DNA from 2 places in the Sporosarcina sp. AD_1 genome. Region 1 is predicted to be linked to the other one. Evidence: predicted binding sites of a transcription regulator. Region 1 holds the regulator's gene; the other holds the start of a gene.
The links. Region 1 encodes LexA, which represses DNA repair genes until DNA is damaged. Its sites were predicted from a motif close to CGAACATATGTTCG; they were not measured.

Region 1 (4,618 bases):
ACTCTTTGGGAGCAGGGGATCCGGGGAACTCAGGCTGTTCAGGCGATTGGTTACAAAGAGTTGTATCTCTATTTAGACGGGTTTCTTTCTCTCGAAGAAGCAGTCGAGCTCGTAAAGAAAAACACAAGAAACTATGCCAAACGTCAATTGACCTATTTGAGGAATAAAATGAAAATATCCTGGTTCGATGCGACAGAGGATCGACAAGAAATGATTGATGGAATTTTGACATTATTGAAGGATTTTCAAGCAGAGGAGCCGAATAGTTAAAAAGAGAGTTAGAAAAATAGAACTGGAGGATGGGCAAATGTCACAGGGAAATATGCAAGAAGTATTTTTAAATTCACTGCGAAAAAACAATACCTTCGTTACCGTGTTCCTATTGAACGGGTTTCAATTGAAAGGGCTCGTCAAATCGTATGATAATTATACGGTTTTACTGGAGTCAGACGGGAAACAACAATTAATTTACAAACATGCCATTTCCACATATGTTCCTTCAAAACCTGTCATACTAAAAGAAGAAGAATAAACTGAAGCGACTGTAGAAGAATCGATAGATGAACTTCTACAGTCTTTTTTTAATTATGTTGTGCCTAATCCAATGTTAATGATGATAGTTGCCATGCGGAAGCCTCCAATGAAACAAGTAGGACAGAATTCGAAGCCCTGCCGTAATGACCAGTAGGGCATAGAGTGCCATGTCATAATGGTAGGCGCCAAGGCCGACGATGATGCCGGCGACAGCTGCCCAGACGGCATAAATATCCTTTTTAAAAACGAGCGGCCTTCTCCCGGCAAGAACATCCCGTATAACCCCTCCGCCAGCGCCAGTAAGAACGGCAGCGACGGCAACCGCAAACAAGGTCATATCCAAACGGACAGCAAGCATAGCCCCTTGTATAGCAAAGGCAGCGAGCCCGATTGCATCAAAATAAGTGCCCCATCGATTCCAATGGTGCAGGATGTACTTTAAATAGAAAAATACGATTAAGATTAGTACAGTTGCGACAATAAATAAGAAATGTTGATCCCATAGCACCGAAATCGGAACGCCAATTAATAGATTCCGAACCGCGCCTCCTCCAAAAGCAGTGACCATTCCTAATATATAGACACCAAATAGATCATAATCCTCTTCCATTGCGACCAGAGCGCCGGAAATGGCGAATGCTGCTGTGCCGATCAAGCTGAAAACTTCCCACGCCATTCTTTCTCCTCCTCTATAAATAAACAGGCCCTTACGTATTATGCCGTTTCTATTTGACGTGCGCAACTAGACTGTTAAGATAATGTAGTGAATACTAATGGAATGAGGAACAAAAATGACGACCTATGATGAAACAACCTTACTGCAGCGTGCCGAAGAAGTGGAGGGCATGATTGCGCCATACGTCAAAGATGTGGAGCAGAACGCTTTTATTAATCAGAAAAAAGTGCTGGCAGCTTTCCGCGCCAATGCGGTCAGCGATTTCCATCTTACCGGTTCAACGGGCTATGGCTACGACGATACGGGCAGGGATGTACTGGAACGAGTATACGCGGATGTATTTGGAGCGGAAGCATGCCTAGTCCGCAATCAAATCATATCAGGAACGCATGCCATCTCCATCAGTCTATTCGGCGTCCTCCGTCCAGGCGACGAGCTCTTATATATTACAGGCAAACCATACGATACACTGGATTCGATTGTATCGGGCAAAGGAAAAGATACCGGATCTCTTGCGGATTTTGGCATTACATATAAGCATGTTGACTTAAAGAGCGATGGAACAGTGGATTTCGACGAGATTGCAAGACAGATCGGACCGAAAACGAAAATGATTGGAATCCAGCGCTCGAAAGGGTACTCCAGCCGCCCTTCATACAGAATCGACGAGATCGAAACGATGATTTCTTTCGTCAAATCGATCAATAACGAGCTGATCGTGTTTGTCGACAACTGCTACGGTGAATTTGTAGAAACGAAAGAGCCGACGGAAATCGGTGCAGACCTGATGGCAGGTTCACTCATAAAAAATCCTGGGGGCGGACTTGCCCGGACAGGCGGTTACATCGCAGGCCGAGCGGATCTAATTGAGAAATGTGCGTACCGTATGACTTCACCGGGACTCGGAGCAGAAGCAGGCGCATCCCTCGATACGTTATTAGAGATGTACCAAGGTTTCTTCCTGGCTCCTCACGTAGTGAGCCAAGCGGTCAAGGGAGCTCTGTTCACGTCGGCATTTTTGGAGAGCTACGGATTTGACACAACTCCGCATTATGAGGTGAAGCGCACTGATTTAATCCAATCAGTCAACTTTAAGACGCCAGAACAAATGATCGCTTTCTGTAAAACAATTCAAGAGAACTCGCCGATCAATGCCCACTATTCACCAGAACCATCTTACATGCCTGGATATGAAGACGACGTCATTATGGCGGCGGGAACATTCATACAAGGCTCCAGCATCGAACTGACTGCCGATGGCCCAATTCGTCCCCCATACACGGCATACGTGCAAGGAGGATTGACATACGAACATGTAAAAGCGGCAATTATCGCGTCCGTTGCTAAACTGGCTGAAGCAGGATTAATCCGATAAGAAAAAGCTGTTCCCGTATTTGCAACGGGAACAGCTTTTTTAATGAATCAGCCGATAGACGCCGATTACCTTGCCCAGTATGGACACGGAATTGACGATAATCGGTTCCATAGATGAATTTTCTGGTTGCAGGCGGAAATAATCTTTTTCTTTATAGAACCGCTTAACAGTCGCTTCATCCTCTTCTGTCATTGCTACGACGATTTCGCCATTATTGGCAGTATGCTGCTGTTTCACGACAACATAGTCACCATTCAGAATGCCGGCTTCAATCATACTGTCACCGACAATTTCCAGCATGAATAATTGGTCATCTGAAGTACCGTACGTCTCCGGAAGTGGAAAGTACTCTTCTATATTTTCAATTGCCGTAATAGGTTGTCCTGCTGTAACCTTACCGACTAATGGAACGTGGAGAACACCAGGCTTTAATGCATCAAGCCCCTCCGGATCCAATATTTCAATTGCTCTTGGCTTTGTCGGATCCCGTCTGATGAACCCTTTGCTCTCTAGCCTGGCCAAGTGGCCATGAACGGTTGAACTGGAAGCAAGGCCGACCGCTTCTCCGATTTCCCGTACGGATGGCGGGTACCCTTTTAACCGAACTTCTTCTTTAATAAATGTCAAAATGTCCTGCTGTCTCTTAGAAATTTTCTTCAAACGTCTCACCCCTCTAATCTAGTCATACTCGAAAGATTGCTAACGCACATGACCGAATGATTCCTTACCGATAGTATAACAGGTGTTCGGTTAAATGGCAAACAGAGGTTCGAAAATAGGTTGACAAGGGAAATTTCCTATCCTATAATGAGAACAAACATTCCGAACAGACATTCTAGGAGGGCGTTCTAATGAGATTCTTACAAAAATACATATTTCTGATTTTAATCATGGCGACAAGCATTTCATTCACATGGATCGGAACTTACAAACATAAGGAACCAGCAGTATTTACAGAAATAACAGTATCGGAAGGCGACACGCTATGGCAGCTGGCCACCGTGCTGTCTGACGGCAAGAGAATTGATAAGTGGATCGATGATGTGATGGCTATGAATGATTTGGATTCATCTTTCATTCGAACGGGTGATCGGTTGAAAGTGCCTCAAGTTAAAACGGCTCCTGTCGAAATGGATCATTTCGAGCTGGCTGGAGAAGGAAAATAATGAGGGGCCGGATGAGGTGCGTTTTATATACTCGTGTGAGTACGGAAAAAAATGAGCAGGAAATTTCCCTTGTAAGGCAACAAGAAGAGCTGGCAGCACTTGCCGCAGAGATGGGCTATGAGCTGGTACAAACCTTCTCTGATAAGCATAGCGGCTATGATATTGACAGGGAAGGTTTGCTCAGCCTTCTTGAATTTGTAAAGCGGGAAGGCATTGAAGCTGTTCTGATTCAGGACGAGACACGGCTGGGAAGAGGGAATGCCAGAGTCGCTATTTTACATTTGCTTGCGAAGACAAATACGACTGTCATTACAAATCATGACAGTGGCCCGCTGCAATTGAATGAGATGGATACAATGTTATTAGAAATATTATCTATAGTGGAAGAATACCAGCGGAAAATTCATAACGCGAAAATTAGACGTGGAATGAAAAGAGCAGTTATACAAGGATACCGGCCGGAGAAGAACTTGAAGAACAAAGGGAACAGCGAAGGCCGTGAGCGCTTGGACGTTCCGACGGAAGAAATTGTTTCACTGCGAAAAAAAGGACTGACTTTCGAAGAGATTACAGGTATTTTGAAAGGGCTTGGCCACTCCATCAGCAAAGCGACAGTCCACCGAAGATATAAAGAATATGAAGAACAGCAGGAAGGCTGAATGGTTGCACTTCCTGCTGTTTTTGTATACTTTTTATGATAGCGGTATATTCGATTTTTTAGGAGGACCACAGAAATGCTATCAGAAGACAAAATTAAACGAATCAACGAGCTTTCAAACAAATCAAAGACAACAGGGTTATCGATAGAAGAGGCAAAGGAACAAACAGCCTTGCGGAAGGAGTACTTGCAATCATTGCGGACTTCCA
Region 2 (4,618 bases), on a different contig from region 1:
CTGTACGAGGAACTAACGCTGAAGGAACATTTGGAGCTGACGGCAATGGCCTACGGCGTCGACCGGGAGGTTTTTGAGGCAAGATCCGAGCGATTGCTGAAAGAGTTTATGATGGAGAAGAGATTGAAATGGTTTCCGGCCCATTTTTCCAAGGGGATGCGTCAAAAGGTAATGATTATGTGTGCATTTCTTGTGGAGCCTTCTTTGTATATTATCGATGAACCTTTTGTCGGTCTTGATCCAATCGGTATCCAATCGTTGTTGGACCAGATTACGGAGCGGAAGAACAACGGGGCTTCCGTCTTGATGTCCACCCACGTTCTATCGACGGCTGAAAAGTATTGCGATCGCATCATCTTGCTGCATGAAGGACGAGTTCGTGCGCACGGGACGATGGACGATCTACGGAAGGCATTCAATCGGCCAGGCGCCTCATTGGATGAGCTATATATTGCAATGACAAAGGAACGGAACAATGAAGGACGTGCGTAATATTTGGAGCGACCGGTTCATTCATTACATGAACGAGGTCCAACGGTATATGAAATTTGTCTTTACTGGACATTTGGCGATCGTTCTCGTCTTTACGATCGGTGCTGGCGGTTATGCCTATAGCAACTGGCTGAAAGAAGTACCTGAGAACTTTCCGGCGGCACTCCTGGCATCCTTGTTAATTGCCCTGCCGCTCGCGATGTCAGCTCCAGTTACCTTGTTGAAGCCGGCGGATGTCGTCTTTTTCCTTCCGCTGGAAAGCCAGCTGGATCACTATATGAAACGATCTCTGCGATGGACCTTTTTCTCACAGCTGCCAATTCCGCTTCTTTTGTTCATCGTCGCAATGCCGCTCTTGTCAGCGACGCATACAGGAGGGACAGCCAGCTATGTGGCCGCAGCCGTCTTTATTGTGCTTCTGAAATGGCTGTTTGCGGAGACAGAGTACTCTTTTCATCACGCCAAAAGCGGCCATGCCATCTGGATCGACCGATTGATACGGTATGTCCTGGCTTTTGCCATCCTTTATTCCGGATTGGCGGGCATGCCCTATGTATTGATTGGAGCCGGGCTGATTGTGGCGCTGTATGACGTGTATTGGAGAAAGGAACGTAAAGAAAAACCGTTCCCCTATGAGCATTTCATTAAGATGGAGCAAAATCGGATGATGCGGTTCTACCGGTTTGCTAACTATTTTACAGACGTTCCCCATTTGAAAGGCTCGGTCAGCAGAAGGGGATGGCTTGGTCCCATCTTGTCGAACCCGGTATTTGGGAAGACAAAGCCACAAGCATTTTTGGTCAAGCGGACACTGGTCCGGACAGACGATATCTTCTGGTTATGGGTGAGGCTCACCGTTTTGTCTGTGCTAGGTGTCCTCTTCATCCCTTTTCTGATCGGCGCTTATATATTCACGGGAGCATTGGCTTTTGCAACAGCTCTCCAGCTATATAACGCGTTGAAAATGGGCGATGACTTCCGGATGGATATGCTGTTTCCGGAAAGTGACAAAGAGCGGCCGCAAGCATTGCGGACTACAGTGAGAAATGCACAATGGCTGCAGGCGCTCGTTGTAGTGGTGGGAGCATTCTTCATGTTCGGCTTGTCCGTTCAGCCTATCTTGATTGGGCTTGTGGTCATGCTTATTTCGGAAGCTACCATCCGATCTGCTTCCAAAGAAGCTTAAAACCGGGACATCTCTTCCCTTAAATAGTTAAATCGGTTCAAAAAATAGAATATTCCCAAAACCCTTGCAACTATTCTGATTTGTTATGTATAATAACGAAAAGGGCATCAGGGGTGAGGGAGATGGAAAATAACTATTCGTATACAGAGTTCCTAAAAGCCGTGGGAAAAAACAGTTCGACGATGCATGCCGAAAAGCTACTGAACGAAATTTATATGGATCTGTTCCTCAACCATATCCACCGGGAGCAGACGAAGAAAAGGTTGCTGGAAATGATCGATGCATCACTTGATAACCGTGATGTCTCGGCATTTGAAAGGTATACGGATGAATTGTTAAAGTTAGAAATGGTCAATTGATGAATAAGGCGCTGTACAAGGTATGCACTTGTACAGCGTCAGACTGTAGACAAGATCCACTCCGAGTTAAATAAGAATGAATAATCAAATCGGCAGGGAGCGCAACTTCGCTTTCCATGGGCTTGGCTTCAGCCAATCGAACAGTGAAGGTTTCGATTTGTATAATTCCTGCGCCTGGCGCAGAAATTATACATCCGTTGCTCGTTACGCATTCGCTTGAGCTCGCAAAAGCCGTACTACGCGACGGCTTTTCCTACGGGGTCTTCAGCACAAGCTATTCCCATAGGAGTCAGCGTTGCGTTCCCCGCCTTAGATACAAATTTTTTATGGATGAGTAACTACATGAAGACCTTTCTACTTTCTGTAAAAGGTACTATCCTTTTTTATTTTTCTTAGTTCCTTGTTAGCAGAACATCTATTGATTGGAGCGGAAGGCGGCGACTCCTGGGGGATGAGCGGGACAGGTGAGACCCCACAGGTAGCGTAGCGGACGAGGAGGTTCACCGCCGGCCCCCCGGAAAGCGTCCGCCAGAAGCGGAAATCAACTTTACTAGAAATCTTAAGTGAGTAGCTGCTGTATTTTAATTTTATACGTCACAACAAATTAATATGCTTTTGTCTATGCTTGGGCGCTGTACAGGATCTTCACCTGTACAGCGTTTTTATTTGTTCTGGGATAAAAGTGGGTATAGATTCGTAATAAGCAGGAATTATTTCGCTTGCTGCATAAAAAACGTACGTTCGCTTATTTCTTTAGATATGGCGAGTACTGTGATAGAATAAAGACAATTCATTCAGGGAGGGACTCGTATGGTCCAAACTTTCAATTTACAAGCCCCTTACACGCCACAGGGGGATCAGCCATCCGCGATCGCCAAGCTCGTGCAAGGGGTAAAAGAGGGGAAGAAGCACCAGACCTTGCTGGGGGCTACCGGGACAGGCAAGACGTTCACTGTTTCCAATGTAGTAACTGAAATTAACAAACCGACCCTTGTCATCGCACATAATAAAACGTTGGCAGGGCAATTATATAGCGAATTCAAAGAGTTCTTTCCAAATAACGCGGTAGAGTATTTTGTCAGCTTCTATGACTATTACCAGCCGGAAGCGTACGTGCCTCATACCGATACGTATATCGAGAAAGACGCGACGATCAATGATGAGATTGATAAGCTCCGCCACTCTGCGACGTCGGCTTTGTTTGAGCGCAATGACGTCTTGATTGTCGCTTCGGTATCGTGCATTTACGGCCTCGGTTCTCCGGAGGAATACGGGAAGCACGTCGTTTCATTGCGTCCGGGCATGGAAATCGGCCGAAATGAACTGCTTAGAAGGTTCGTAGATATCCAGTATTCACGCAATGATATTGCCTTCACCCGGGGGACATTCAGGGTAAGAGGAGACGTCGTAGAAATCTTTCCGGCGTCCGAAGATGAGCATTGTATCCGCATTGAATTTTTCGGAGATGAAATCGATCGGATCCGTGAAGTCGATTCATTGACAGGGGAGATTTTAGGAGAACGGGAACATGTTGCGATTTTCCCGGCCTCTCACTTTGTTACCGGTGAGGATAAATTGACAAAAGCCATCGCCAACATCGAGGTCGAACTCGAGGAGCGGTTGAAAGTACTGCGCGAACAGGACAAATTATTGGAGGCACAGCGGCTCGAGCAAAGGACGCGATATGACCTCGAAATGATGAGAGAAATGGGATTCTGTTCCGGCATCGAAAACTATTCAAGGCATTTGACTTTGCGTCCGGCGGGAGCGACGCCTTATACGCTCCTTGATTATTTTCCGGACGATTTTCTCCTGGTCATTGATGAGAGCCATGTTACGCTGCCGCAAATCCGAGCCATGTACAACGGCGACCAGGCGCGGAAGCAAGTGCTTGTCGATCATGGTTTCCGTCTGCCATCCGCGCTGGACAACCGTCCGCTCATGTTCGAGGAGTTCGAGCGATATGCCCACCAGTCCATCTATGTATCTGCGACACCGGGACCTTATGAGATTGAACACTCCCCGGAAATGGTCGAACAGATCATTCGTCCGACCGGATTGCTTGATCCGATCATCGAGGTGCGGCCAATCGAAGGCCAAATTGATGATTTGATTGACGAAATCAATGAGCGTACGAGGAAGAATGAAAGGGTATTGATTACTACACTTACGAAGAAAATGTCCGAGGATCTGACGGATTATTTGAAGGAGATTGGCGTGAAAGTGCAATATCTCCATTCTGAGATAAAAACGCTTGAGCGGATTGAAATTATCCGTGAGCTGCGGCTCGGCACGTATGACGTCTTAGTCGGCATCAACCTGCTGCGGGAAGGATTGGACATACCGGAAGTATCTCTCGTTGCCATCTTGGACGCGGATAAAGAGGGCTTCCTTCGTTCGGAAAGATCGCTTATCCAAACGATCGGGCGTGCTGCACGGAACTCAGAAGGACATGTCATAATGTACGCGGACCGTTATACGGATTCGATGAATAAAGCAATTGAGGAGACCAAACGGAGACGGGAAGTGCAGATGGCGTACAACGAAAAGCACGGCATCACTCCGACGACAATTAAAAAGA

Region 2: the regulator LexA is predicted to act here: its motif matches at 2,768-2,781, upstream of uvrB (excinuclease ABC subunit UvrB).

The regions. Positions count from the first base shown of each region.
Region 1 is NZ_JBPVIR010000002.1:215,870-220,487, forward strand. Features, by position in the region: gene miaA (tRNA (adenosine(37)-N6)-dimethylallyltransferase MiaA) at 1-270, shown strand, start outside; gene hfq (RNA chaperone Hfq) at 308-532, shown strand; gene ACSW3C_RS04280 (trimeric intracellular cation channel family protein) at 608-1,210, opposite strand; gene ACSW3C_RS04285 (methionine gamma-lyase family protein) at 1,326-2,585, shown strand; gene lexA (transcriptional repressor LexA) at 2,625-3,245, opposite strand; gene yneA (cell division suppressor protein YneA) at 3,437-3,751, shown strand; gene ACSW3C_RS04300 (YneB family resolvase-like protein) at 3,751-4,410, shown strand; gene ACSW3C_RS04305 (DUF896 domain-containing protein) at 4,486-4,618, shown strand, end outside.
Region 2 is NZ_JBPVIR010000009.1:50,866-55,483, forward strand. Features, by position in the region: gene ACSW3C_RS16625 (ABC transporter ATP-binding protein) at 1-492, shown strand, start outside; gene ACSW3C_RS16630 (ABC transporter permease) at 476-1,678, shown strand; gene ACSW3C_RS16635 (IDEAL domain-containing protein) at 1,801-2,037, shown strand; gene uvrB (excinuclease ABC subunit UvrB) at 2,848-4,618, shown strand, end outside.